One region of the Paucilactobacillus nenjiangensis genome, then DNA from elsewhere that is predicted to be linked to it. Evidence: predicted binding sites of a transcription regulator. Region 1 holds the regulator's gene; the other holds the start of a gene.
What was found. The regulator HrcA, encoded in region 1, represses chaperone genes, less so after heat shock. The targets are predictions, from matches to a motif close to TTAGCACTCNNNNNNNNNGAGTGCTAA.

Region 1 (15,687 bases):
TTGCTCCAGCAGAAAAGTCTGGTAAGGCTAATTGCCATGAATGTGGCAATGGATAAGGTGTTTGATAGAAATCTTCGTAAAATTCAATTGAACGTTTGGCAATGTCTAAGCCAAAATCTAGTTCTTTGGCTTGATGGGCTTTCGTAGCGAAAACACCAATTTTTACGCCACTTTCAGTGGTCGTATATTTACTTAGCATTTCCCCAAACGCAAATGCGACTAAATAAGTTGACATTTTGACGGTCGTTTCAAAATAATGAACCCCATCCTCCACCCGAATTTCAGGCATATTTGCAATAATGGTTTCGCCTGGATGTTCATCAAATTTAATGGCTAAATCAAAAGTCGCTTTTGCTGCTGGTTCATCAACTGATGGGAATGCTTGACGTGCAAAAGTTGTTTCAAATTGAGTCCCAATTAGTTGTTTCTTTTCGCCGTCAACTTCATAGTATGACGGATAAATGCCCATCATTGAATCGGTTAACTTGGCTGAATATTCAATGATAACTTCGATATCGCCAGTTTTAACATCTGGCAATAAAATTGCTTCGTCTCGCATTTTGAAGATGGCAGCTTGGTTATCAACGAGGACACTTTTAATATCCAAATATTTTTGATGGATTGAAATCGATGACGCTAAGGCTTCACCGCGAATAATGGTCTTACCAGTAATCGTTTTGGTGGCCCGATTAATATCTAAATAAATGTTGTAATTGTTTGGATGAAAACTCTCATAAAAATGACTCATAGTATTCCCCTTTTCACTTCGATAATATACTATTAGTATACGCTAAACCGTGGAGTCACGTCATTAATCAACCTTATAAAAAAATAGATTATTCTGACTTTCAATCAAGAACAATCTACTAGTTATTCCAGCTATTCAGCTCCACTATTTTTACGGTTTACATCCCGATACTTAGCTAATTTTTCATCAGTTGTTAAAATATGTTCTGTTGGCGCATACGATAATTTGATATAGTTACTAATTCTTGGCGCACCACTTTTGGTGACTGATAATTGCATTTGATGAATTAATTTAATTAAATCATCTAGGTCACCTTCAACCGTCGTTTCAAAAGCCCCGACTTCATATGACATCCCAGTTGCATTAATTTCTGCGATTGCCACGTCGACTAGTCGGAGTAATTCATCTGTTGAATCTGCTTCAGGTAAAACTTGAATTGCCATTACTGCATTTGCCATGATTTTTTCTCCATTCCAATTATTTGGTGCAAAAAAAATGCACCTTCTTCAACATAGAAAAGGATGAAATCAATGAATATTTGCTCCACTTTCCTACGCTAGCATCAACTAGATCAGGTTCCAGAATTTCATTTTCATGATCTCAGCCAAACTAAATTGGCACTCCTAGTGGTTAATTTATTTGAATACGCAAATTATAGCACTTAATCGAATTTTGCCACATAACTTTTTCGAATAATACAAAAAATCTCATCGTGATTTATGGAAAATCACGATGAGATATTTTTCGTTAGTGCTCAGAAGTTAATCGGCAGAAAGATTACCTAGTTTTTAATCATCAAACGCATCTTTTAATTTATCAAAGACACCTTTTTTGACACCAGAAACTTTTTGTCCGGAAGCAACAGCAAATGCTTGGAGTGCTTCTTTTTGTTGTTTGTTCATATTCTTAGGAGTCTCAACACGTACTTTAACGTGTTCATCCCCATTACCGTTACCATTCACACGAGGAACTCCCTTACCACGTAAGCGGAAGTTAGTCTCAGTTTGAGTACCAGCAGGGATTTTTAATTTAACATCCCCATGAACGGTCTTAACTTCAATTTCGTCACCAAGCGCTGCTTGTGCAAACGAGATTGGTTGATCAAAGAAGATATCATTTCCATCACGTGTGAACTCACGACTTGGAGTCACTGTGAAGACGATGTAAAGATCACCATAAGGGCCTTTGTTCTCGCCGGCTTCACCTTGATTTTGAAGACGCATTTGTTGGCCGTCATCAACCCCAGCTGGAACATCAACTTTTAATTCATGACGTTCTGACACGTGGCCAGAACCATGACAAGTTTCACATTTTTCTTTGATTTCTTTACCAGTCCCACCACAAACATCACAAGTTTGGGTTGAACGCATCCGACCTAAAGGCGTGTTTTGAATCACATCAATCGTTCCACTACCGCCACACTTAGAACAAGTTACAGGTGAAGTACCTGGCTTTGCACCAGTACCATCACAAGTTCCACAGTATGCTTCTCGGTTGTACTTGATAGTTGTGGTTTTACCAAAAATGGCTTCTTCAAACTTCAAAGTCATATTATACTGTAAATCACGTCCTTGACGAGGGGCAGATGGATCACGACGTTGTTGACCACCGCCACCAAAGAATTGGCTAAAGATGTCGTCAAATCCACCGCCACCGAAACCGCCTTGTTGATATTGACCACCGCCGAAGCCGCCGCCTCCACCAAAACCACCTTGTGATCCAGCTGAACCATAAGTGTCATATTGTTGACGTTTTTGTTCATCACCGACTGTTTCAAAAGCTTCATTAACTTCTTTAAATTTATCTTCAGCTCCTGCTTCTTTGTTCAAATCAGGATGATATTTTTTTGATAATTTACGATATGCTTTTTTAATCTCGTCTTGAGAGGCATCTTTACTAACGCCCAGCACATCGTATGGATTTTTGTCTGCCATTTCTTGGATCCTCCGTTATAAAGTAGTCCCTTAGTTATACCATAAAGTCTAGTACCAAGTAAAAGCCAAAGTACATGACTTTGGCTTTTACTATCAAATTATTAATCAGCTCTCAAAGTCAGTTAAATTCGCTAACTTCAACTCTTGGCCGGTTCCAAAGCCCAATCAATTCCGCTTAACTTAAATAATACAAATTTCAAGTTCAGAAATTTTATTATTTATCGTTAATACTCATTGTTTAGACGGGCTTTGTCACACTTAATTTATTTCTTGTCTTTAGGGTCTACTTCCTCAAAGTCACCATCAACGGTATTGTCATCTGACTTCTTACCATCTGAACCATCAGCTGCACCGCTACCTGCTCCATCAGCACCTTGGGCGTCTTGAGCTTGTTGATACAACTTAACAGTTAATTCTTGAACGATTTCATTCAATTCGTCCTTCTTGGTCTTCATGTCTTCGGTGTTGCCGTCTTCTTTAGCCTTCTTTAATGCATCACGTGCATCTTCAGCCTTTTTGACTTCTTCATCGGTAACTTTACCTTTAAGGTCTTTCAAAGTCTTATCAACTTGGAATAATAGTTGATCAACTTCATTATTCAAATCAACTTCTTCTTTTTTAGCCTTATCAGCTTCTTCGTTTTCTGAAGCTTCCTTCATCATACGATCGATTTCGTCATCTGAAAGTCCTGAATTACTCTTGATGGTAATCTTTTGTTCCTTGTTAGTACCCAAATCTTTAGCTGATACATTTACAATACCGTTCTTATCGATATCAAATGTAACTTGAATTTGTGGAACACCACGAGGAGCAGCAGGAATATCACTTAATTGGAAGTTACCTAGTGTCTTGTTGTCAGCGGCCATTGGACGTTCACCTTGTAACACATGGATATCAACAGCTGGTTGGTTATCAGCGGCAGTTGAGAATGTTTGGCTCTTTGAAGTAGGAATAGTAGTATTCCGTTCAATCAATTGAGTCATCACACCACCCATAGTTTCGATACCAAGTGAAAGTGGCGTAACATCAAGTAAAACAACATCCTTAACATCACCAGTTAAGACACCACCTTGAACCGCAGCACCAATTGCAACGGCTTCATCAGGGTTGATTGAGTGGTTAGGTTCTTTACCAGTTAATTCTTTAACAGCTTCTTGAACGGCTGGAATACGAGTTGAACCACCATTTAAGATCACTTCGTCAAGGTCGCCAAATGATAAATCGGCATCCTTCAAAGCGTTCAATACTGGTTGTTTTGTGCGTTCTACAAGATCAACAGTTAATTGGTTGAACTTAGCACGACTCATAGTTTTTTCCATGTGAAGTGGTCCAGCAGCACCGGCCGAGATAAATGGAAGACTGATCGTAGCTTCGTTAGCGCTAGAAACGTCCTTCTTAGCCTTTTCAGCAGCATCCTTCAAACGTTGTAAGGCCATCTTGTCTTGAGCTAAATCAACGCCATTTTCGGCCTTGAATTCTTCAACAAGCCAGTCGATAATCTTTTGGTCAAAGTCATCCCCACCTAAATGAGTATCACCATTAGTTGAAAGTACTTGGAACACGCCATCGCCTAATTCAAGGATGGAAACATCAAAAGTACCACCACCAAGGTCATATACAAGCACTTTTTCATCTTTATCTTGCTTGTCGAGACCATATGCCAATGAAGATGCAGTTGGTTCGTTGATAATCCGCTTAACATCTAAGCCGGCAATTTTACCAGCATCTTTAGTAGCTTGACGTTGGGCATCGTTGAAGTATGCAGGTACCGTAACAACGGCTTGTGTCACTTCATCACCAAGATAATCTTCAGCATATTTCTTCAAATATTGAAGAATCATTGCTGAAATTTCTTGTGGAGTATACTTCTTACCTTCTACTTCAACCGTATAACCAGCTTCACCCATGTGACTCTTGATTGATACGATTGTGTTAGGATTTGTGATTGCTTGACGTTTAGCAACTTCACCAACTTGAGTTTCGCCATCTTTAAATGAAACAACAGATGGTGTTGTCCGGCTACCTTCTGGGTTAGTAATGATTTTAGGTTCATTACCTTCCATTACAGCAACAGCTGAGTTTGTAGTTCCTAAATCAATTCCGATAATCTTATTACTTGCCATGTTAAACTTACCTCTTCTTATTTATTTTTATTTATTTTAATTATTGGGAAACAACGACCATTGCTGGACGTAAAACTCGATCTTTTAACTGATAACCAGCCTGTAGTACTTGAACGACTGTATCAGCCTCTTGTCCATCTTCAGCGGGAACTGTTTGCACAGCCTGATGAAGCGTTGGATCAAATTTTTTACCAAGTGATTCAATCTCGGTCACCGAATTGCCGGTTAAAGCTTCATCTAAATGATCATGGACCATTTGAATTCCCTTCTTTAACTGTTGCCCATTTTCGTCACTGACTTCAATTTCAAGAGCTCGTTTCAAATTATCCATGACTGGTAAAATTGCTTTAGCCAATGATTGACCATCATATTTTAACAGATTGGATTGTTCCTTTTTGAAACGATTATTCATATTTTGAATTTCAGCTTGTTCACGGAGCAGTGAATCTTCTGCTGCCGCTAGTTTAGCCTTGAGTTGATCTACTTCAGAAACTTCTTCGGTTTTTACTTCGGGAGCATCTGTGGTTTCATCAACTTCAGGTGTTTCAACTTGTTCTTCTTTGACTTCCTCGACAGCTTCATCGGCTTTCTTGTGTTCGTCTTTAGCCATTAATATGGAACCTCCTATTGATCGTAGTAACGGTGATAATAATCTAGCATTTGCTTAGCTAGTTCTTCGCGAAAAGCACTAACTAATCCAATCGTTCGAGAATATGGCATCCGTGTTGGCCCAAGCACGGCAATGATGCCTTTCCCATATTGATCCACATCATACGTCGCGGTAATTAAACTAAAATCATCTAATAATTTATTAGAAATTTCAGAACCAATCCGCACGTTGATATTATCATCAAGTGGGTCAAGAACGGTTGACAAACTTTCGTTTTGATCTAGCAGTCCATATAGTGCTTGGAGTGAATTGGGATCATGATTGTGTGAAAAACCTAATAGATTCATTTTTCCACCAACGAAAAATTGTTCGCTAGACACATGTGATAAAATGTTATCAAAAATATTAAGCACTCCACTTGGGCTCCGCATGTAGGACTTAATCCGCAATGGAATATCTTGTTGCAATCTCGTCAAAACTTCAGTTAATGGTAACCCTGATAATTGATCATTAATGAGTCGAATCACTGACTCTAACTCATCGGTGTTCATATCTCGGGGAATGGTGAACGTTTGGCTTTCAACATCTCCACTATCAGTAACCAAGATTGCCATGACTTGCTGATTACCTAATGGCACTAAACGAAAACCACTCAAGCGAGCCATTTTTTGTTCTGGCTTTAACGTGAATGTCGTAAATGTTGTTAAGTCGGATAAGATATCAGCCGACCTGGCAACAATTTCATCTATTTTATTAAAATCTTGGCCAAACGAATTCTGAATAATTGCCACATCACTCGCATCGACGGCCTGCTTATCTAGCAAATTATCGACATAATACCGATAACCGACTGTTGAAGGCACCCGACCAGATGACGAATGTTCCTTGGCGATTAATCCCATTTCCTCAAGTGCAGCCATTTCATTACGAATAGTCGCTGAACTGACTTTCTCAGGTAAACTGTCTGCCAATAACTTTGAACCAACCGGTTGCCCTGTGGCGGTGTAATGGCGTACAATTGCTTGCAGGATATCACTTTGACGTTTTGTTAACATAATTATCACTTCCTTTTTAGCACTCGACTCACTCAAGTGCTAAACACAATCTATAATATACCAAGTCCGCAATTTAAAGTCAAGAAAAGTCAACATTTTTTAGCCTATTTTGCAAGCAACTTTCGCTTTAGCTAAGTCGATATCAAAATCTTCCACAAACGACTTAGACTTTGTATGATAAAGTAATTTACCAAAATTTTGAATTAATTTTAATATTAGGAGCTCTCATGTCAGATACAGAAAAAAATCGTTATGTTCAACCAAGCAATGTCAAAGAAGCAATGGAAACCATCCAAGGTTTGTTCAATCAATATCGTAAAGCCGACTTAACGATGGAATTACTCAAGTATCATCAAAACTTAGTCTTACGGCTCCAGTCTGATATTCACGATGAAGCGGTGCGTGAAAATAATCCTTCACAATTAGTCACGCTAGAAAAAATGATTGGAGATATGCAATTTTGGACAAAACAACGGATGAGCGACGAACCATTTGCGTACAAAATGAAAAATTTTAAACTCGTTAATGAAAATAAAACTAAATTTAAACGCCACGTAATTAAAGGTGGTAAAGCTGGCGGTTCACACCGGTCATCACGACACTAAAAAAAGTTACTTTGATAAATTTTCAAAGTAACTTTTTTGATTACCAAATGCGTTTTTTACCATTAAATAGTTGTGGCTTGGCTGGTAATTGACGATACTTCCAAAGTGACCGAATCGAATATGCAATTGACACAATTCCGATTAGGTAAAACCATGGATTCGCCGCCATCGAGAAGTAATGACTGCTCAATGCCCACATATTCATTAGAATAAAGCTATTCAAGGTGCCAATAAAGATGACAATCGCCAATCTCATTGATCCACCCGTTTGTGTTTTTCGTTGTTCCCAGTAGAGTCCAGGAAAAATGGCCATAATGACATTAGTAAAGATGAACCATTTGAACATGTATGGATCGTGCATAAAGGCCCGGAACAAGTTAACAATCGCAATCATCATAATGATTTGGACGACAACTTTCCAAAAGGCCTGTCCCACTGTCACTTGACCATTCGGATATAAGTGGCCCCATATCTCGTTTCTTTCAACTGTGATTGCTTTATATAAATTGAAAATTTCAAACAGATTCCAAACCATTAGTGCGCCTGAAGCTGACCAGAAGAACCAAAAATTATTATTTGCCAATGCCGCGAGGGCAAAAACGATTGCTCCAGTCGAATCATGTGCAAAATAAAACGTGTGCATCCAAATAGGAAACGGTGCACTCTTTTCCCATAAAACTAACGCAAAACTATACATATACTCCAAATAACCCATTAGAAACGTAATTCCTGCGACCGTCAGCACAAAGCCAATATGTGGATTGCTAAACGAAAAGGTCTGCAATAAATCTTGTAACCTGTAATCTGTCGGATATGAATTATATAATTGCTCAATCATAAATATTACCTCACTATACTTTTTCCCCACTTGAGGATAAATCTATGGTATGGTGATTAATAATTAAAAACAACGGCAATATTCAACAAGCTATAGATTATTCAACAACAAACAGAAAGATGGGGTCAATATGGATCGAAGAGTTAAGAAAACTAAACGAGCAATTCAAACTGCACTAATCACCCTCTTGCAAAAGCACATTTTCACTGAAATTACGGTCAGCGAATTAGCTAGAACGGCTGATATTGATCGTAAAACTTTTTATTTACACTACCACTCCATCAACGACGTGCTCGATGAATTTGAAGCTGAGTTAACTCAACAGGTGTCTGACATCATCAACGCCAGCGACAGATTTAATTTAGATTCTTTTATCGACGGCCTGACACACATGATGTTAGAAAAGATTGATATTTTTGCTCACATTTCAAAAAACAATGACTATTCATTTTTACTGGATGACTGTAAAAATATTTTGGCTGAGGCATTGTTAAAAGAATCAAAGACCGAAAGCACGCTTGGTCGAGAGGAATTAGATTTCATCACTCATTTCATTGCTTACGGGGTGGTTGATACTTACAAAAATTGGCTTAAAACGCCTACCCGGTCAGAAATCGAGCTAAAAAAGACTAGCCTTCATATTAAGAAGCTAGTCTCTAAATTGATTCAAACGTATTAAAGTAAAGTCCCAACGTAAAAGTGAATAAACATCGTAATAATCCCCACAATTACATTTCGGAAAATGGCAATCTTGACCAGTCCGTCGCCGAGCTTAGCACTTAAAAAGCCGGTCAGTGTAACTGATAAGAGCACCGCTAAAATTGTCCCTGCCCATTTAATATCTGCAGGAAACAGGATAATTGCCATCAAGGGGAATAGCCCACCTGAGGCCGCTGCAAACATCGAAGAAAAGGCCGCTTGCCATGGATCCATGTAGTGACCGTATTCTAAATCATGTTTCGTCCTCAAAACGGTTTCCAAGGGCTTCTTTTCCATTAGTTCTTGGGCAATTTCATTGGCAGTCGCCGTCGACACGCCACGGTTCACGTAATAGTCTGCTACCTGACTAGTTTCATGTTCAAAGTCATTATCAATCAACTTGCGTTCAGACAGTTCTACCGCCTGCTCAGTGTCCTTTTGTGAACTAACAGATGCATATTCACCAGACGACATAGATAAGGCACACGCAATCAAATCTGACACACCAGCCACAATGATTGTCGCTTGATTTGAAGTTGCTACCCCAACTGAGAATAGCACCCCGACAACAGTTAAGATTCCATCATTAGCACCTAAAACTGCTGCACGAATTGTATTTGATTTTTCAGCTAGCGTTTGTTCACCCGTTGGCTCTTTCACTTGTTTCACCCGTTTATTATACAAATTGCGTTCCAACAATATATGTCACCACCATCGTTAATAATCCTGCCAATACATTTCTCACAACTGCTTTTTTCGGATCAGCATTGCCCAGTTTGGCAGCTGCCCAACCTGTAAAGATTAATGCAATCACCACCGAAATCATCGTTACTAAAATTCCATTACCACTACGTAATAAAGTAATTGTCAGCAACGGTAAGGCTGAACCAATTGGGAAAGAAATCATTGAAGCAATTGCCGCTGATATAGCACTCGTTTTTTCATTAGGATTAAAACCATAACGTTCACGAACACCCACTTCTAGCGGCTGATCTTGCAGCATTTCATTGGTTGCTTTCGCAGCTAAGGTATCCGAAATACCTGTCGCAACATATTTATTTTTGATATACTCAAATTCACGACCGAAATTGTTATCAAGTCGCTCTTTTTCATGAATCATCGCCATTTTTTCACTATCACGTTGGGTGCTGACTGACACCCATTCGCCCATGGCCATTGAAATAGTGCCGGCTAACATTCCCGCTAAGCCGGACAATAAGATTGCGTATGTACTGACTCTGGCGCCAGCCACCCCGATAACAATCCCAGCTACCGAGACAATTCCATCATTTGCGCCCATAACCCCGGCACGAATGATATTGACCCTCGCAGCCAAACTAATTTTTTTGTTAGTATTCTTCATTTCTCTGCCCCTAGTTTAGAATTATTCTAATCTATCTTTAAGTATAGTGGTCTTATTTGGGAAAGTAAAGAATTCAGTTTTAAGTTTGATATCTAGAAACATTTGCCAAATAGTGCTTTAATATAGTAAGTAACTTTTATCGAAAGGATCTAGCAAAATGGCTGATGAAAATGTAATTGAACAGACACGCACTGTTCTCAAAAAACACAACTTAAGAATAACGGCTCAACGACACATTATTTTGGCTTATTTAGCTAGTCACCCTACACATCCAACTGTTGAAATGATTAAGACTGGCCTCAATCGAAAGCTGCCAAACTTGGGCTCGGCAACCATTTACAACACACTTAATACCCTAGTTGAACATGGGATTGTGATTGAACTGCAAAATGGTGATGGTAGCACTCATTATGACTATTTTGAACATCATCATTACCATGCAATTTGTGATAATTGTGGGAAAATCACAGATATTGCATTTAAAGATTATCCAAAACTAGAAAATGAACTTCAAAAACAAGCTGAAAGTTTGTCTGGTTATGCAATTTCCAGTGACGAAATTGCCGTTCACGGTCTTTGCCCTGAATGCCAAATTAAGCTCAACTTTCATCGATAAAGAAATCGCCCAATTTTGGACGATTTTTTTAGTGTATTCAACTAATTTTAAACGTATCTATTAGATAGACACCTAAATGGGGGTTGCTCCCCATGGATGTGTTTAGTGATTGACACATGAATCTTCCCTTCAACATTATAGGAAAAAAGAGGTGGTGATTCTATGTGCTCAACTAGGAACGTGAGGGGTAAAACCTTGGCTGTTGCCATAATTTTATGGTTGCTATCAAGAAGTATAATAAACTTCGCAACGGCATATGCAATCATAAAAAAAGCTAACCGTCATTATAACGATTAGCTCCACCATTTCACGTGTCTAGAATCACGCTGGGAACTCAGTAGCAGCTGAGTTCCTTTTACATATCAAATAATACTACTAATTTTTAATCTTTTCAACATATCGCTCTAAGATTTTTCGACTATCAATTTCATCTTGTTGCAACTGTTTGATTAAATTTTCTACGGTTGTATATTTAACTTCATCTCGCAACCAAGATACCCAGCGAACCTCGACATTTTCACCATAAATAGCTTGATTAAAATCGAATAAATTAATTTCCAAGGTTTTTGGTCGCGCATCCCCAAACGTAACATTATGACCAATTGAGGCCATTCCGTTATACCATTGATTCGACACTTTCAATTGAACAGCATACACGCCTATTCGTGGCATCCGTTCCTCAATTGGCCAATCAATATTTGCCGTTGGAAAACCAAGTGTTCGACCTCGTGCTTCTCCATGAACGACTAAGCCCGTTGTTTGGTATGCATATCCAAATAACTCGTTTGCTTCAGCAATTTTCCCATCGTCCAATAAGTAGCGAATTTTCGTTGAACTGATTTTTTCTTGATTTTCATTTTCACTTTTCACAATTACCACCTCAAATCGGCTCTTCGCGTATCCGGCCAATTTATCCATCGTTGAAATATCGGGTGGCCCATATGTATGATCAAAACCAGCCACAGCAACTTTAGTATGAAATCTTACCAGGTAATCATCAACAAACTGTTGAGGCCCCAAAGCTGATAGCGCCGAGGTAAAACTAACTACATAAACTAAATCTACCCCTTGAGCTTCTAACAATGACAATTTACGAGGCAGCGATGACAAGTAAGTTTGTTGGTTTTTAGTTGTCGTGTAGACAATTGATGGATGATGATCATAGGTTAAGACTGCCAGTGGTAACTTGAGTGCTTTGGCCCGTTGCTTGGCCTCTGCAATCACCGCCTGATGTCCTCTATGGACACCATCAAAAAATCCCATCGCGAGCACAATATCTCCACCTGGTATTTCATTTTGATTAAATGGTTGATGTAAATTAATTACTTTCACATTTTCACTTCCTATTGCACCGAAAACATTTTCAAAGGTTTGTAACTGTTGTCATCCTCATGACGTGAATACAGTGCTTTAATTTCATTATTATAACGCATCGCAATTGTATCAGCTGAGCTATCAATTTCTGACAACCTCATCCACATACCATTTTGGACACCCTTCCATTGTTTCTCAGTTAATTCAATTTTGGGATATTGGGTTAGTACAATATCAATTGGATTTAAGAGAGCATCGATGGTGCCGTTATCCATTGCTGCTTGAATATCTGCTAACGTGACGGTTTGGTCAATATTAAAGCCGCCACTTTTAATTCGAGTTAAATCACTCATTACCCCAGGATAACCTAGCAAATTGGCCAAATCCACGGCTAAGGTTCTGATATAAGTCCCTTTGCTACACTCAGCTTCAAAGCGAACTCGTTGTTGCTGATTTTCTTCATCATACGTTGATGAAATTAAATCAAATCGCGAGATATGAATCTGCCGTTTTGGTCGTTCGACAGTTTCTCCTGCACGAGCGTATTCATATAATTTCCGGCCATTAACTTTAATGGCTGAATACATTGGTGGAATTTGAATAATATCACCAGTCAATTTTAACATTTGTTCTTTGATTTGTTGATCTGTAAATGGCTGTGTTAATGGCTTACTTTCAATAATTTCACCATCAAGGTCTTGTGTTGTAGTTGCATAACCAATCAACAGTTCACCTTTATACATCTTGCCAGATTCCATCAATAATTCAACAACCTTAGTTGCACTACCAATGGCAATTGGTAACACACCATCCACATTTGGATCCAAAGTACCTGAATGACCTACTTTTTTTGTATGTAAAATTTTTCGTATCTTGCTGACACAATCGTGGCTAGTTATACCACGTTCTTTAAATAAGGGAATAATTCCATTCATGTCCATTCCTCCAACAATCATTAATTATACAGGAAATATCTATAAAAGTCGTAATAGTTTTTTATTAAGCAAAACTCAGCTTGAACTTTTCAACTTGAGATTGAATTTAAATCAAAAAAATTACTTAACGACTGTGAAATCACAGCTGTTAAGTAATTTTTTGTATTATTCTTTTTTATGCAAATCGTTTAAAAGTTGATCGATTCGAGAACCATATGCAACTGAACGATCTTGTTCAAAAATTAGTTCAGGCGTTTTGAAAATGTTTAAGCGTGAGCCTAATTCACTTCGAATTAAACCTGAAGATTTTTCCAAACCAGTTTGTGCTTTAGAAGCATCCGAAGCTTTATCAGACAAAATACTGTAAAAGATGGTGGCCTGTTGTAAATCTCCGGTCACATCAACTCCAGTAATCGTGATTCCTTCAACTCGTGGATCACGAACTCTTTTGAGTAAGATATCAGAAACTTCTTTTTGAATTTCTTGACCTAATCGGCCCACACGATAACGTTTATCTGGCATATCAAGAACCTCCTTTATTAATGCGATTCATTTCGTCAATGAACCACTCGGTTCGAACAACCATTGATATGATTGTTTTCGTACTTTATGGTTTGTATCACACCATATTATTGGACTTCAACAATTGTTTCAGTACTTTTTAGGGTTTTACAAACCGAATAATTCACTCACCTAACTTAAATATTTTGATTACTAAAGTAATCTTCAATATTCTTCGTTATTGCTCGCAAATTATTCGGTTTGTATCATACCATTTTATTGGACTTCAACAATCAATTCTCTTGCTTAACTTAAATCTCTCAATTACCTAACCCGTAATTTTCGACATTCATCGTTAATGCTCGAGAACTGACCAATTGTTTCAGTACCTCTTTATTCCACTGGAACTTCTTTCATGACGTAGGCTTCAATAACATCGCCAACCTTGATATCATTGTAGTTTTCGATAGTTAAACCAAGATCAAATCCTGCTTTAACTTCTTTAACATCATCCTTGAAGCGTTTCAAACTACCAAGTTTACCTTCATAGATAACAACGCCGTCGCGGATTAAACGAATTCCAGCTTCACGAGTAATACGTCCAGTAGTAACCATTCCACCAGCAATTGTTCCAATTTTAGAAACTTTGTAAAGTTCTTTAATTTCAACTTCACCAGTTACTTCTTCAACATAGACTGGTTCGAGCATACCCTTCATAGCTGATTCAACTTCATCGATGGCGTTATAGATAACACGGTGAAGACGAATATCAACTTCGCCAGATTCTGCTTGAACCTTAGCTTGAGGTGTAGGACGCACATTAAAGCCAATGATGATAGCATTTGATGCTTCGGCTAAAGTAACATCACTTTCATTGATGGCACCAACGGCAGTATGAATAATATCAACCTTCACACCATCAACCTTGATTTTCTTCAAGCTTTGAGCAAGAGCTTCAACTGAACCTTGTACGTCTGCCTTAATAATAACTGGAACAGACTTCAATTCGCCTTCTTTAAGAGAATCGAACAAGTTGTCCAAAGTAACGTGATTAGTGTTGGCACGTTCTTTCAGTAAAGCACGTTTAGCACGTTCTTCACCAGCAGTACGAGCAGTCTTTTCGTCTTCGAAGACAACGAAACGGTCACCAGCATCTGGAACACCACTTAAACCAGTGATTTCGATAGGTGTTGAAGGTGTTGCTTTCTTCAAACGACGACCATTTTCATTTGTCATTGTCCGAACACGACCATAAGTGTTCCCAACAACCACAGGATCACCAACATGCATCGTCCCTTGTTGAACAAGTAAAGTTGCTACAGCACCCTTACCTTTGTCCAAACGAGCTTCAACAACTGAACCAGCAGCACGTTGGTCTGGGTTCGCTTTTAATTCAAGCACTTCTGCTTGGAGCAAAATCATGTCGAGTAATTCGTCTAAATTCTTACCAAATTTGGCAGAAATTTGAACGAAGATTGTGTCTCCACCCCATGATTCAGGTACCAATTCGTAAGCAGCTAATTGTTCAGTGACGTGATCAGGATTTGCTCCTGGCTTGTCAATCTTATTAACCGCAACGATGATTGGAGTACCGGCAGCTTTAGCATGATTAATTGCTTCGATAGTTTGAGGCATAACCCCATCATCAGCAGCAACAACTAAAACAGTAATATCAGTCACATTGGCTCCACGAGCACGCATTTCAGTAAAGGCCGCATGTCCAGGAGTATCCAAGAACGTAATCATTTTGTTGTCATATTTAACTTGATAAGCACCAATGGCTTGAGTAATACCACCAGCTTCGCCTTCAGTAACGTGTGTATGACGCAATTGATCAAGCAAAGTAGTTTTACCATGATCAACGTGTCCCATAACAGTAACAACTGGAGGGCGTGGTGTTGCATTCTCAAGATTTTCTTGTTCTTCATCAAAGAACTTATCGATATCAGCTACATCGACTTCAGCCTTTTGTTCAGCATCAATTCCATAATCTGCAGCTAAAATTTCAATCGTATCAGCATCGAGTGATTGGTTTTGATTAACCATTACGCCAAGCATGAATAATTTTTTAATCAATTCGGCTGGTTCGCGATGCAAAATTTTACCTAAATCTTGTGCATTCATGCCCACTGAATAAACTAATGTATCTGGCAATGGACGTTCTTTACGAGTAGGAGCTGGAGTTTGAACTGCAGTTTCCTTGATACGTCCGTTACCTTTAATCTTCTTTTTCTTTGTGTAACGATTTTGGTTGTTACCACGGTAACCACCCTTACCGCCACGACGGTTATTGTTGCCACCGCTATTACCACCAGAATTCAAACTACCACCAAAGCGGCCACCACC
Region 2 (15,687 bases), 380 kb from region 1:
GAATTCGAAAAACATATCAATCAAGTTATTTACATGTCTGCCACTCCAGGACCATATGAATATGAGCAAACTGATAAAGTAGTTCAACAAATTATTCGTCCGACTGGCTTACTGGATCCAAAGATTGAAGTGCGACCGGTGATGGGACAAATTGATGATTTGGTTGGCGAAATCAATCTTCGGATTGAGCGTAATGAACGGGTGTTTATTACGACTTTGACTAAAAAGATGTCGGAAGATTTGAGTGATTATCTCAAAGATTTAGGATTGAAAGTTAAATATTTGCATAGTGATATTAAAACACTGGAACGAACGCAAATTATCCGCGATTTACGATTAGGTAAATTTGACGTATTGGTCGGGATTAACTTGTTGCGGGAAGGTATTGATGTTCCAGAAGTTTCTTTAGTCGCCATCTTGGATGCTGATAAAGAAGGTTTCTTACGGAATGAACGTTCATTGATTCAAACAATCGGACGGGCTGCCCGGAATGAAAACGGTATGGTAATCATGTATGCCGATACAGTGACAGATTCAATGAAGTCCGCAATGGATGAAACTAGCCGTCGTCGTAAAATTCAAGAAGACTATAACATTGAACATGGAATTACGCCACATACCATCAAAAAAGAAATTCGTGATTTAATTTCGAGTGTCAAAGAAACTGATGATACTGGGACTGAAGATGAATTTACTCAACAAGACTTTGCTGATATGGCCAAAGATGATCAAAAAGAAATGATTAAGCAACTAGAAGAACAAATGAAAGCAGCAGCTAAACGATTAGATTTCGAACAAGCAGCAACACTTCGAGATACCGTGATGGAACTGAAGTCACAGATCGGTTAATTGCATTCGTAGGGGGAAAACAAAGTGGCAAATGATAAAATTGTGATTCACGGAGCACGAGCACATAATTTAAAAAATATTGATGTGTCAATTCCAAAAAATAAATTAGTGGTTGTGACAGGACTTTCAGGATCTGGGAAAAGTTCATTAGCATTCGACACTCTGTACGCAGAAGGACAAAGACGTTATGTAGAAAGTCTTTCGTCGTATGCTCGTCAATTCTTGGGTCAAATGGATAAACCTGATGTGGATTCAATTGATGGTTTGTCACCCGCAATTTCGATTGATCAAAAAACAACGTCGAAAAATCCACGTTCGACGGTTGGAACGGTCACTGAAATTAATGATTACCTCCGCTTATTATGGGCCAGAGTGGGGACTCCAATTTGTCCCAACGATGGGACTGAAATTACGAGTCAATCACCTGAGCAGATGGTCGATGCAGTGTTAGATCTACCAGAACGTACCAAATTACAAATTTTATCACCAATTGTTCGTGATAAAAAAGGTGGACAAAAAAAGAACTTAGCCAAAGCTAAACGCGAAGGTTTTGTTCGTGTGCAAGTTGATGGTGAAACTTATGATGTTGATGAAGTGCCTGAATTAGACAAAAATGAACGTCACAATATTAATATTGTGGTTGATCGAATTGTGGTCAAAGAAGGAATTCGTTCTCGCCTCTTTGATTCATTTGAAGCAGCACTGCGCCTCAGTGACGGTTATGCGGTGGCCGACATTATCGATGGTGAACAAATTCCATTTTCTGAATCTTATGCCTGCCCAGTTTGTGGCTTTACTGTGGGTGAAATGGAACCCAGACTATTTTCTTTTAATGCGCCCTTGGGTGCGTGTCCAGAATGTGAAGGCTTGGGGATGAAACTTGAAGTCGACCAAGATTTGATTGTTCCTGATTCTACTTTGACTTTACGAGAAGGGGCGATTGCACCTTGGAACCCAATCTCGTCACAATATTACCCAGAATTACTCTTACAATTTGCCACTCAATTTAAAATTGACATGGATAAGCCATTTAATAAGTTAACCACGCGTCAGCAAAATATGGTTTTAAATGGTCATCCAGGACATACTTTCCATTTCCATTATGAAAATGATTTTGGCGGCGTGCGCGATGTCGATGTTGAATTTGAAGGTGTTTTGAGAAACGTTGAACGGCGTTATAAAGAAACTAATTCTGACTTCACTCGTGATCAAATGCGTAAATACATGACAGAATTAACGTGTCAAACTTGTCATGGATATCGTTTGAATCGTGAAGCACTCAGTGTCAAAGTTGGTGGAATTCATATTGGTGAAGCATCAGAAAAGCCTGTTAGTGATGAAATTCCATTTTTCAGTTCATTGAAATTGTCCGAACAAAATGAAATGATTGCCAAACCTATTTTAAAAGAAATTCGAGATCGACTGTCATTCTTACAAAATGTGGGATTAGATTATTTAAATTTGAGTCGGTCCGCTAGAACGTTATCTGGTGGGGAAGCACAACGAATTCGTTTAGCCACCCAAATTGGTTCTAATTTATCGGGTGTGATGTATATTTTGGATGAACCTTCGATTGGGTTGCATCAACGTGATAATGATCGATTAATTGAATCCTTGAAAAAAATGCGTGATTTAGGCAATACGCTAATTGTGGTCGAACATGATGAAGATACAATGCGAGCAGCAGACTACCTAGTCGACATCGGTCCTGGAGCTGGTGAACTGGGTGGAGAAGTGATGGCTGCTGGTACTCCTAAACAAGTTGAAAAATCACGTAAATCTTTAACGGGTCAATATTTGGCCGGTAAGAAATTTATTCCAGTTCCATCAGAGCGACGCGTTGGTAATGGTAAAAAAATCACTATTACTGGGGCTACTGAAAATAACTTAAAAAATATCGATGTTGATTTTCCTTTAGGCAAATTCATTGCCGTTACTGGAGTATCTGGTTCTGGTAAATCGACTTTAGTTAATTCAATTTTGAAAAAAGTATTAGCGCAAAAAATTAACCGTAATTCTGAAAAACCGGGTAAGTATAAGTCAGTCAAGGGTGTTAAAAATATTGAGAAGATTATCGATATTGACCAATCACCAATTGGCCGGACGCCTCGGAGTAACCCCGCAACTTATACTGGAGTATTTGATGACGTGCGTGGATTATTTGCTCAAACTAATGAGGCCAAGTTACGTGGTTATCAAAAAGGTCGGTTCAGTTTTAACGTGAAGGGTGGACGTTGTGAAGCATGTAAAGGCGATGGAATTCTCAAGATTGAGATGAATTTTTTGCCAGACGTGTATGTACCATGTGAGGTCTGTCATGGTAAACGTTACAACTCTGAAACGTTAGAGGTTCAGTATAAAGGTAAGACAATTGCTGATGTGCTAGACATGACTGTAGCGGAAGCATTGGAATTCTTTAGTGCATTGCCAAAAATTACACGTAAATTGCAAACTATCGTGGATGTTGGTCTTGGTTATGTCAGCATGGGGCAACCAGCCACCACTTTATCTGGTGGTGAAGCTCAACGGATGAAATTAGCTTCAGAATTGCACAAGCAATCAACTGGTAAAAGTTTCTATATTTTGGATGAACCAACAACTGGCTTACACACAGAAGACATCAAGCGATTATTGGGCGTGCTACAGCGTTTAGTAGATGCTGGTAACACGGTCTTAGTCATTGAACACAATTTGGATGTGGTTAAATCAGCTGATTGGCTCATTGACTTAGGCCCAGAAGGTGGCGCTGGCGGTGGAACTGTGATTGCCACTGGGACCCCAGAAACCATTGCAGAAGTACCAGAAAGTTATACAGGTCAATATTTAAAACCAGTTCTGGAACGAGATGCAGCTCGAAACTAGTCTTGAATTTTATTTTCAGACTCGTAAAATGATAGTGTACTAAAAAAGGAGCGATTGAGAATGGCAAAAATTGAAAGTTTTGAATTAGATCATACTAAAGTTTTAGCACCATACGTTCGTTTAATTACAGTAGAAGAAGGACCAAACGGCGATAAAATCTCTAATTTTGATTTACGCTTAGTCCAACCAAATGTTGATGCAATTCCTACAGCGGGATTGCACACAATTGAACACATGCTTGCTGGCCTTTTGCGAGACCGGATGCAAGGAGTGATTGATTGTTCACCATTTGGTTGTCGAACAGGGTTTCATTTAATCATGTGGGGTGAACACACCACAACTGAAGTGGCTAAGGCTTTGAAGTCATCATTAGATTTCATTGGTAATGAAGCAACTTGGGATGATGTTCCTGGCACAGCAATTGAAAGCTGTGGTAATTACAAGGATCATTCACTATTTTCCGCACAAGAATGGGCAAAAAAGATTTTGAGTGAAAAAATTTCTACTGATCCATATGTTCGTAAAGAAATTTAACAATTAAAAAAATAAACCAATTATGAATAATGATTGGTTTATTTTTATGCAGTAAAAAGTGAATACATTCAATTATTTTGAATAAAACGCACCTTTTTTCAGAAAAGAATGAATAAATACTTGATTACTTATTTTATTAATGTTAATATTCTCTGTATAATAATTCATGAAAACAAGGAGAAGTTTAAATGGCAAATAAAAAAGTAGTATTAGCATATTCAGGCGGACTTGATACATCGGTTGCAATTAATTGGTTGAAGGACAAAAATTATGACGTAATCGCAGTTTGTATCGACGTTGGTGAACAAGGTAAAGACTTGGATTTCATTCATGATAAAGCACTTAAAGTTGGTGCAACTGAATCAATCGTGATTGATGCCAGAGAAGAATTTGCCAGTGACTATGTCATGGTAGCCTTACAAGGACACGCATTGTATGAAGGAATCTATCCTTTGTTGTCAGCTCTTTCACGTCCTTTAATTTCGAAAAAACTAGTAGAAATTGCAAAGGAAAAAGGTGCTACAGCCATTGCTCATGGTTGTACCGGTAAAGGAAATGACCAAGTTCGTTTTGAAGTTGCTATCAAAGCTTTAGCACCAGAAATGACGATTGAAGCACCAATTCGTGATTGGCACTGGTCACGTGAAGAAGAAATTGAATACGCTAAGGAACACAATGTTCCAATTCCTATAGATTTGGATAGTCCATATTCAATTGACCAAAACCTTTGGGGACGTGCCAATGAAGCCGGAGTGCTCGAAGATCCTTGGGAAGCAGCTCCAGAAGATGCTTTTGATATCACGACACCAATTGCTAAAACACCTAATGAACCTGAAATCATTACCATTGAATTTAAAAAAGGTGTTCCAGTTGCTTTAAACGATACTAAGATGAGTGTCGCAGCATTAATTCAAAAACTTGAAAAGATTGCCGGCAAACATGGAATTGGTCGAATCGACCATATCGAAAACCGTTTGGTTGGAATTAAATCTCGTGAAGTTTACGAAGCACCTGCAGCTGCAGTATTAATGCATGCACATAAGGACCTCGAAGATTTGACCTTTGAACGTGATTTAGCTCATTTCAAGCCAATCATTGAACAGAAATTAGCTGATACAATCTATAACGCTTTGTGGTTCTCACCATTGATGGACGCAATGAAAGCATTCTTGGCATCAACGCAAGAAGTAGTCAATGGAACTGTTCGTTTGAAGTTATTCAAGGGTAATGTCATTACACAAGGACGTAAATCAGCTAACTCACTTTACAATAAGAACCTAGCAACTTACACATCAGCTGACGAATTTGATCAACAAGCAGCAGTTGGCTTCATCAAGTTATGGGGACTACCAACGACGGTTTATTCACAAGTCCAAGATAAAGTGGCGAAAGAGAAAGATGGGATTCAATAATGAGCACTAAGAAACTATGGGGCGGCCGGTTTGCCGAATCAACTGAACAATGGGTCGATCAATTTGGCGCATCAATTCCGTTTGACCAACAATTAGCAAAGCAAGATTTAGAGGGCTCTTTGGCACATGTAAAAATGCTGAAGAAAACTGAGATTTTGCCAGCAGCAGATGCTGATGCTATCGTGGCAGGATTGGAAAGTTTACAAAAGCAATTGGCAGCAGGTGAATTGGAATTCACGATTCAAAATGAAGATATCCATATGAATCTAGAAGCCATTTTAGCTGAACAAATTGGACCAGTCGCAGGTAAACTGCATACTGCCCGTAGTCGAAATGATCAGGTAGCTACCGATTTTCATTTGTATGTTAAGCAACAGATACCAGCAGTCATTGAAGAGTTAAAGGCTCTCCAAAAGGTGTTGATTGATATGGCGGAAGCTAACGTGGAAACGATTATGCCGGGTTATACGCATTTGCAACATGCGCAACCTATCTCATATGCACATTATCTGTTAGCATACTTTGATATGTTCCAACGTGATATTGAAAGATTTGAATTCAATATGAAGCATACAGATATTTTGCCATTAGGGGCAGCTGCCTTGGCAGGAACGACTTTCCCGATTGACCGTGAATTTAGTGCGCAAGAACTCGGGTTTGGGGATGTCTATCATAATAGTTTGGACGCAGTATCAGATCGTGACTTTGCGCTAGAATTCTTGAGTAATGCGTCAATCATGATGATGCACTTCTCTCGTTTCTGTGAAGAAATCATTTTGTGGTGTTCTTATGAGTTTAATTATTTGGAATTATCAGATCAATTTTCAACTGGGAGTTCTATCATGCCCCAAAAGAAAAACGCTGATATGGCCGAATTAATTCGTGGTAAAAGTGGCCGTGTCTATGGCGATTTAATGGGCTTACTGACGGTCATGAAATCTTTGCCATTAGCCTACAATAAGGATATGCAAGAAGATAAAGAAGGCGTCTTTGATACCGTGAAGACTGTTATGCCTAGTATTAAAATTTTCACGCAGATGTTGGCAACTGCAACTATTAAGAAGGAACATATGGCACAGGCCACACGGAATGATTTTTCAAATGCCACTGAATTAGCTGATTATCTAGCTAGTAAAGGAATTCCTTTTCGTGAGGCTCATGCAATTGTTGGTAAGTTAGTGCTTAAGGGATTGGAAACAGAAACTAATTTGCAAGATATTCCTTTGGCTGAATATAAACAAATTTCGCCATTAATTGAAGAAGATGTCTATCATGATCTCCAAAGTGAAGTCGCGGTAGAACGTCGGAACTCACTGGGTGGGACTGGGTTTAAACAAATCAAACAAAATATTGACCGTGCCAAGCAACTTTGGCAAGCATAAATGAGAAGTCGAGATGAAAATCTCGGCTTTTTGAGTCCAACTATATAAAAAGACACACCAGGTATGTTACAATTATTGAAATGCGAATTCGGAGGAATGATTGTGGATAAAAAACTTGAAGTTGTTTTAGTCACCGGCATGAGTGGTGCTGGCAAGACAGTCGCAATTCAAAGCCTAGAAGATTTAGGATACTTTGTTGTCGATAATATGTTACCTAATTTAGTCGTTCGTTTCTTAGATATTATTAAAGAAGCGGGTGAAGTCAATAAAGTTGTGATGGTCATTGATTTAAGATCAAAGGGTTTTTATCCATTATTAATGCCAGTCATTGATGATTTACGCAAACAAGCTGATTTGCATATGCAGTTACTGTTCTTAGATTCTACCGATGAAGAAATTGTTTCTCGCTATAAGGAAACGCGCCGATCACATCCATTAGCACCGCAAGGCAGAGTTTTGGTTGGGATTGAAACGGAACGGGCTCTCTTGGCTGAAACTCGTTTAGCAGCAGATGTTACGATTGATACGTCAAATTTAACTCCGCGCGAGTTCAGACATCGAATTATGGACCATTTTAATGAAGATCAAGCGGTCACTTTTCACGTTGAAGTTATGTCGTTTGGTTTCAAATATGGGCTGCCGTTAGATGCAGATATTGTCATGGATGTGAGATTCTTGCCCAATCCATACTACGTTAAGGAACTGCGAGATTTAACTGGTCTTGATCAATCGGTCAGTGATTATGTTTTTAGCCAACCTAACGCAGATAAATTTTATGATCAATTTTTGAATTTAATTCAAACCACCTTGCCTGGATATGAAAAAGAAGGCAAACAAAATCTAACCATCGCGATTGGTTGTACCGGTGGTCAACATCGGTCAGTGGCAATCGCGTCAAAATTAACCAATGATATCAAACAAAAATATCAAGTCAATCTCAGTAATCGCGACATTGAAAAGAGAAAGGAATCTAGTAATCGGTCATGACAAAAATAGAAAAGTTTCACCGTCCTAAAGTTGTTGTGATTGGTGGAGGAACAGGTTTACCTGTTATTTTAAAGGGTTTACGAAATCAAAATGTTGATATCACTGCAGTCGTGACGGTCGCAGATGATGGTGGGTCTTCTGGCGTTTTGAGAAACTACATTAACGTGGTTCCACCAGGGGACATCCGCAACGTTTTGGTATCAATGTCAGATATGCCTCAATTGACGTTAGATATTTTTCAATATCGATTTGATAGTTCAGATTCGTTTTTTGCCGGCCACGCGATTGGTAATTTAATTATTGCGGCACTGGCGGAAATGAAGTCCGGGGTGTTTGAAGCGGTTCAAGAATTGTCAAAAATGATGCACGTGAATGGACACGTCTACCCTGCGGCCAATGAACCATTGGTGTTGAACGCTGAGTTTATGGATGGTAGTTTTGTTGCGGGAGAATCCGAAATTACGGCAGCGCACAATAAGATTAAGCGCGTCTGGGTCACCCCTTCTGATGATAGTGATGGACATAGTGCTGAAGCTGTCGAAGAAGTGATTGATGCAATTATGAATGCAGATCAGATTGTGATTGGACCGGGTAGTTTATTTACTAGTATCTTACCCAACTTAATGATTGAGAATGTCGGAAAGGCAGTGTGTGAAACACAGGCCGAAGTAATTTATATTTGCAATATTATGACTCAATTGGGCGAAACTGATGCAATGACGGATGCAGACCATGTCCGCATTTTGAATCGTCATTTGGGCCAAAACTTCGTCAATACGATTTTAGTGAATACCACGGAGGTCCCTGAAGATTACATGGATTATCATAAGTGGAATGAACTATCGAAACAGGTTCAACACGACTTTCAGGGTCTGCGAGAACAAAATGTCCGTGTAATTTCTAATGATTTTCTTCGATTAGAAGATAATGGTGCCTTTCATGACAGTAAGATGGTTGTCGCTGAATTAATGAATCGGCTGCATGCGGTTAAAAATTGTAGCTAAGTAGGAGGTGACAAAATGTCATACGCTAGTGAAGTGAAAAAAGAATTAACTGGCTTAGAAGTCCATTTGAACAATGCTAAAGCAGAATTGATGGCGTTGATTAGAATGAACGGCTCGTTAAATATTGCCAATCACAAATTGGTATTGAATATCCAAACTGAAAATCCAGCAATTGCTCGACGTATTTATCAATTGCTGAAAGATTTTTATCACGCTGAAAGTGAATTAGTGGTTCGGCGTAAAATGAAATTGAAAAAAAATAATCTCTATATTGTCCGACTTCGAAATGATGCTGAGAGTGTTTTGGACGACTTAGGGATTTTACAAGGCTTACAAATTAAAGAACAAGTTCCCGTTGAGATGCTGTCTGATGAAGGAATGGTACGTTCTTATTTACGTGGTGCATTCTTGGCAGGTGGATCGGTCAATAATCCAGAAACATCACGTTATCATCTGGAGGTTTATTCATTATATGAAGAACATAACAACATGTTGGTTGATATGATGAATGAATTTGGCTTAAATGCGCGTTCGACACCGCGGAGAAGTGGTTACATTGTTTATTTGAAAGAGGCAGAAAAAATTGCTGATTTCTTATCTTTAATTGGTGCCACGAACGCAATGTTGAAATTTGAAGATATTCGAATCGTCCGCGACATGCGCAACTCCGTGAATCGACTGGTTAATTGTGAAACAGCAAATATGGACAAAATTGCCACTGCTTCGAACCAACAGATTGAAAATATTAAATTAATTGATTCAAAAGTAGGTCTTGGCAGTTTGCCAGTTAAATTGCGCGAAATTGCAGAGACTCGTTTAGCAAATGAAGAAGTCAGTTTAAAAGAACTAGGGGAATTGATTCCGAGTGGGGCTATCTCTAAATCTGGAGTAAATCATCGACTGCGTAAGCTGAATGCCTATGCAGAACAATTACGCCAGGATGGTTTAGCGGGATAAAAATGACTTGTAGAACCAATTCTAAAAATATTTGTACAAAAAAAGGCTGTGATACAAAACGTTAGTTTTGTCACAGCCTTTAAATTACAATTTTATTTTGCGTCTTTGTTTGACATGATACCATCTAACAGACCATAGTCTACTGCTTCTTGAGCACTGAGATAGTGGTCACGTTCGGTGTCTTCTTGAACACGTTCAAAAGGTTGTCCCGAATTGTCAGCTAAAATCTGGTTCAATTGCTTACGAGTCTTTAAAATCTCGGTTGCAGCAATTTCGATTTCAGTCTGTTGACCTTGAGCACCACCGGATGGTTGGTGAATCATAACTTGAGAGTGTGGTAAACCGAATCGTTTACCTTTTGCACCTGAAGATACTAAGACACTGGCCATTGAAGCTGCCATACCAATTACGATGGTTTGAACGTCAGATTTGATGAAGTTCATTGTATCGTAAATAGCGAGTCCTGAGCTAACTACACCACCTGGAGAGTTAATATATAGGTAAATGTCTTTGGTTGAGTCTTGGGCGTCTAAGAAGAGTAATTGGGCAACAATTGAGTTGGCCATGTCATCTTCAATGGGGCCGGATAACATAATAATGCGATCTTTTAATAGTCGTGAGTAAATGTCATAGGCGCGTTCACCACGAGATGATTGTTCAATAACTGTAGGTACTAAGTTCATAAAAGTTTTCCTCCTTTTAGCACTTAAAGATTGTGTTTGCTAAACGTGTAAAGACAGTTTACCGCATAGGTCAAAAAAGGTCAAATAGTTTATCTTGGCAGAAAAAAAGCTTAGTCATCAAGCTGTTGACTAAGCCATTCGAGTTCCGATGCCGCACTTTTTTGATCGAGTTCTTTACGATCATCTTCAATCAATTGTTCTTGTGTGGTCTCGGTCTTTTTTGTATTATCCATAATTAATTCCCCCAAAGTATTTAAAATTTCATTTACTTATTATGAGTAATGCTAGTATATGATTAATTGGTCTAACTGTCAAATAGTATTTTAAGTCTTTAATAACCCTTAATAATTGTTCTTAATTTAAAATTGGTATAGATAGAATGACTGAAGGATTCTGGAAAACTATTGATTTTATTCGGCAATATGACTATAATTGTAATGTTGATTAATAAAACGATGAAATTAAGGAGGCAATTATCATGCGCAAAGCACATCCACATGGAGTACAAGGACGCCGTCCAGTAGCTTCTCAATACAAACAAGCACAAAAAGCCAAGAAGGCTGAAGATATTCGTGCCTGGGCTAAACAAAAGCCAGAAGCTGCTAAGTAAAGCAACCTAACATCACTGAATAGTGGTGTTTTTTTGTATCATGATTGTTTTTTTGTCAGATTGTAATATAATGATAGATAAATACATATTAGGAGATGTTGTTATGTCACGAAAAATCGGTGTTATTGGAATGGGAAACGTTGGTTCGACAGCCGCACATTACATAGTTGCAAATGGGTTCGCAGATGATTTGGTTTTAATTGATATTAATGAAAAGAAGGTTGAAGCAGATGCATTAGATTTCCAAGATGCAATGCCAAACTTGCCATATCATACCAATATTGTTGTTAACGATTATTCTGCTTTAAAAGATGCAGATGTTATTATTTCTGCTTTGGGTAACATTAAGTTACAAGATAATGCAAATGATGATCGGTTTGCTGAATTGCCATTTACTCGCGTGCAAGTTCGAGATGTCGCTGCTAAAATCAAAGCTGCCGGATTTAATGGAATTATTGTTGCAATTACCAACCCTGTTGATGTGATTACTTCAATTTATCAAGAAGTGACTGAATTACCAAAGAACCATGTCATCGGTACAGGAACGTTACTAGATTCTGCACGGATGAAACGGTCAGTGGCTGAAGAATTGAATATTGATCCTCGTTCAGTTGTTGGCTATAACCTTGGTGAACATGGTAATTCTCAATTTACAGCTTGGTCAACGGTACGTGTCTTAGGTCACCATATTACTGAACTTGCTAAAGATCGTGGTCTTGATTTGGAAGCTATTGATAAAGAATCTAAATTGGGTGGACACAAAGTCTTCCATGGTAAGAAGTATACCAACTATGGTGTTGCTACAGCGGCAGTTCTATTAGCTAATACGGTGTTGAATGACGCCTTAACTGAGTTGCCAGTTTCTAATTATCGCGAAGAATATGGCACTTATCTCTCATATCCAGCCATTGTTGGACGTGATGGAGTTGTTGAACAAATCCAACTTGATTTAACTCAAGAAGAATTAGACAAACTTCAAATTTCAGCTGATTATATCAAAACAAAGTATGCTGAAAGTAAATAAAATAGTGTAAACAAAAACCCCGGAATGAAAATTCCGAGGTTTTATTTTTTGAATTTAAATAAAAATTGATTTGTATACGAAGACTGCTAAGATACCGGCCAAGATTGGAGCAACAACCGGAACCCAAGAATAGTCCCAATGAGAATCACCCTTATTTTTAATTGGATATAATGCGTGAACTAATCGAGGACCAAGATCACGAACAGGATTCAAGGCTGGACCAGTTGCACCACCCATGGAAATAACAAGAGTTGCAACTAAGAAACCAACTGAGAAGTTCGCTAAAGCAATATTTTGTTCAAAGGCGATATTTTTGGTCATTGCCAATGCACCAAAGACTAAAATAAAGGTTCCGACAAATTCATTAACGAATCCATCACGGTAAGAATGAGCCGCATCGATGGTCGAGAAGGTACCTAAAATGGCTTCTGGATTTTCAGTTTGATTATAGTAAGGCTTGTAGCACCAAACCACAATAAGTTGTCCGACGATTGCACCAGCAAACTGGGCGGCCAAATAAGGAATCACATTACTCCAAGGGAACATGCCATTAATAGCTAATCCCAATGTAAATGCAGGATTGATATGATTTCCAGAAACATTCCCAAACATCATTGCGGGAATTAATACACCAGCTCCGTACCCGAGTCCGATTAGAATCCAACCACCATGAGATCCTTTCGTTCCTTTGAGTTCCACGTTGGCGACTGAACCATTACCTAACACGACTAAAAATGCTGTACCGATAAACTCGGCAATGGCACGAATTAATAAGCTGTAATGCATTATGTTTCCCACTTTCTTTCCTAAAATTTGTAATTTTCACACTGTTTAACACTATACTCGACTTTAATAGTTTAGTAAATGATAAATTAGGAAAGAAAGCCACACTTCAGTGGTTGTCGCAAGTGATTTTAATATTGCCTATAAATTTTCAATTTTTTCGGCAATTTGGTCGGCGTCAATGAAGACTTTATCATTATTGTTGGGACGTGGACTAACTGTAGTAAACCAGCTCTTACCCTCAGTTGGGACACCCCAGAAGAAAAGTCCTTTACCAGAATTTTTAACTTTTTTATCAGTCACAATTCCACCAGTCTGATAGGTGATTTGACCGGGCAACTTGAGTGAATACGGTTTAACAATGCCGGAGTTGAGTAAACTTTTAATTAAATAACTAGTAGTTTTATTAGCATTGATTGCAGGTAAACGAGCTTCAACAAGGTAACTTGCACTATATTGTGTAGGCACATCTAAGGCAGAAAAGGTCACAAATTTGCCAGTTTGTTGATTTGCATTTAACTGCATACGAGGCTTGAGAACTGTAACAATGCCAGCAGAGATTAGGGCAGTTAGTTCTTCAATTCGTGATTCTGGTGGGCCAACGGAAAGAAATGAATTTTCACTCTTAAATTGATTGAGAAAGTATTTTTGATAATCAACCGGTGAAAGTAGTTCTAATTTGACAACTTGACGAACTAGGTCACGAATATCGTGCAACATATCAAAGGCAGAGGTAAATGGACCGGTTTTGTTACCCAGTTTGGCATCCGTATAATCATGGATGAGATATTCAACTAAACTGTTTTGAGTGTTCGTGTGTCCGAGAACGTAATCCCAATTCCAATAATCTGAAGGCTCAATCAGCGAGTCTTGAATGAATTCAGTTCGATCAGTTGATTTGATGAATTCATCCAGAAATGCTTCCTGATTGATGGATGAATATTTCATTTGAATTAAACGCTGGTAATACACGTACTCGACTTCAGAGTGCACTAACGCAATAAAGCTTTCACCTGAAACGCTACCAGGTTTTGTATGCTTGGCAAACCAATTTGCAGTTAAAAAATGGGGTTGATCATTTTCATTGGTTTGTTTTTGATTGGTGCCTTTTCCATGAAATGGAAATCCACGTCGTGACCCCGCAATGATTTGAGGCTCATTACCGGAGGGATGATAAACCAACTGTTGATTTGCTTCTCGGGTGAAATGACCGCCACGCCCTTGGGTCAGCATGGTAACGGCATCAAAAAAGCTGAGCCCAAGTCCACGAATAATGATAGTTTGTTGTGCCTGTAAATCGGAAAAATCATATTCTTGGGGATGAGTGGGTGTTACGTAGGTCAGTTTATTTTTTTTAGCAAATTTACTAAATGAGCTTTCTTCTGGAGTCGGAAAATTTTCAATATGGCCAAGTGACATAACGACTGCATCAGTTTTAAAAAAATGATTATTTAATTCAACCACATATTGTTCGTTGCTTTTAATTACGTTATAGACTTCATCTTTAATTAATTCGAGGTGAACATTGTCAGGTAAATTAGCTACTAAATGCTCATAGAACCATTTCTGATAAGTCCCGTATAGACTTCTTGAAGCATAATTATTGGGTTGAATAATAGCTAATTCTTTCAGCAAGTATTCTTCATTGTCAAAATGTAAATCTTCAATAAATTCTTTGGCTTCTGCAGTTTTTGACCACTCATATAAACTAGGGCCAGGAGTCACTGGTCCATTCATTTGAACTGAGGAGTCAGTAAATAAAGATACAAAATTGACATTACTGTTCATAATCAACTCATGAGGCTGTTCGACTTGCCATACTCTGCCACCGACTCCATGAGGGTCAATTAAAGTGATGTTAATTTTTTCTTGATTTAAGCGGTATCGCTCTGTCAATCTTTCTAAGGTGACTAATCCTCTTGGACCAGCACCGATAAGAGTTACATGCATAATTAAACCTCCTCTTATTTGATGTTACTTCTATTATATATTTATTTTCTATATAAGCACACAATTCGATAAATTTGATTCGACGAATTATGAAATGTTGAGAATTGAGAAATAAAAAAGCGCCTAAACAGCTGAATATCAGTTGCTTAGGTGCTTTATTGAGTGCGCCCCCCCGGAGTCGAACCGGGATCTCAAGAACCGGAATCTTACGTGCGATCCATTACACTAGGGGCGCTTAACAATCTTTAATATTACGTTAAAAGATAATAAAATTCAAGATAAAATCTGAAAGAATCAGGATATTAGTTTTTAGAGTCATTTTTCCTTTAATAATATTTTAATAAAATAGGCAGACTGCTAGACTAAAAGATGAATTTCGAGTATTATTTCTGTGTGTCAAAGAATAGAACTAGCTTTTTTGTTTTGTATAGAAAGTTGTATTTTCAGAACAACGTGATATACTTAACAAGTACGTTTTATTAAAATATTTTATTTCCTAAAGGAGGAAATTGCAGTATGACTGTAAAAATTGGTATTAATGGATTTGGCCGTATTGGCCGTCTTGCCTTCCGCCGTATTCACGAATTAGGCGCTATCTCAAATGACATTGAAGTGGTGGCAATCAATGATTTAACTACACCTTCAATGTT

Region 2: clpP (ATP-dependent Clp endopeptidase proteolytic subunit ClpP) is a predicted target of HrcA. The motif match lies at 10,687-10,713, and genes of this name have one in related genera.

What each region holds. Positions count from the first base shown of each region.
Region 1 covers NZ_CP043939.1:1,353,598-1,369,284, forward strand. The annotation lists gene F0161_RS06940 (M1 family metallopeptidase) at 1-748, opposite strand, end outside; gene F0161_RS06945 (thiamine-binding protein) at 880-1,206, opposite strand; TPP riboswitch at 1,280-1,383, opposite strand; gene dnaJ (molecular chaperone DnaJ) at 1,537-2,682, opposite strand; gene dnaK (molecular chaperone DnaK) at 2,946-4,805, opposite strand; gene grpE (nucleotide exchange factor GrpE) at 4,846-5,415, opposite strand; gene hrcA (heat-inducible transcriptional repressor HrcA) at 5,430-6,470, opposite strand; gene F0161_RS06970 (hypothetical protein) at 6,698-7,075, shown strand; gene F0161_RS06975 (hypothetical protein) at 7,116-7,913, opposite strand; gene F0161_RS06980 (TetR/AcrR family transcriptional regulator) at 8,044-8,592, shown strand; gene F0161_RS06985 (VIT1/CCC1 transporter family protein) at 8,589-9,308, opposite strand; gene F0161_RS06990 (VIT1/CCC1 transporter family protein) at 9,289-9,975, opposite strand; gene F0161_RS06995 (Fur family transcriptional regulator) at 10,133-10,591, shown strand; gene ribF (riboflavin biosynthesis protein RibF) at 10,967-11,923, opposite strand; gene truB (tRNA pseudouridine(55) synthase TruB) at 11,935-12,840, opposite strand; gene rbfA (30S ribosome-binding factor RbfA) at 13,006-13,362, opposite strand; gene infB (translation initiation factor IF-2) at 13,735-15,687, opposite strand, start outside.
Region 2 covers NZ_CP043939.1:1,737,661-1,753,347, reverse strand. The annotation lists gene uvrB (excinuclease ABC subunit UvrB) at 1-849, shown strand, start outside; gene uvrA (excinuclease ABC subunit UvrA) at 874-3,711, shown strand; gene F0161_RS09020 (S-ribosylhomocysteine lyase) at 3,772-4,245, shown strand; gene F0161_RS09015 (argininosuccinate synthase) at 4,434-5,657, shown strand; gene argH (argininosuccinate lyase) at 5,657-7,039, shown strand; gene rapZ (RNase adapter RapZ) at 7,142-8,026, shown strand; gene F0161_RS09000 (gluconeogenesis factor YvcK family protein) at 8,023-9,030, shown strand; gene whiA (DNA-binding protein WhiA) at 9,046-9,987, shown strand; gene clpP (ATP-dependent Clp endopeptidase proteolytic subunit ClpP) at 10,080-10,670, opposite strand; gene F0161_RS11745 (hypothetical protein) at 10,781-10,903, opposite strand; gene F0161_RS11740 (hypothetical protein) at 11,149-11,280, shown strand; gene F0161_RS08985 (L-lactate dehydrogenase) at 11,384-12,304, shown strand; gene F0161_RS08980 (MIP/aquaporin family protein) at 12,359-13,090, opposite strand; gene F0161_RS08975 (FAD/NAD(P)-binding protein) at 13,229-15,037, opposite strand; gene gap (type I glyceraldehyde-3-phosphate dehydrogenase) at 15,554-15,687, shown strand, end outside.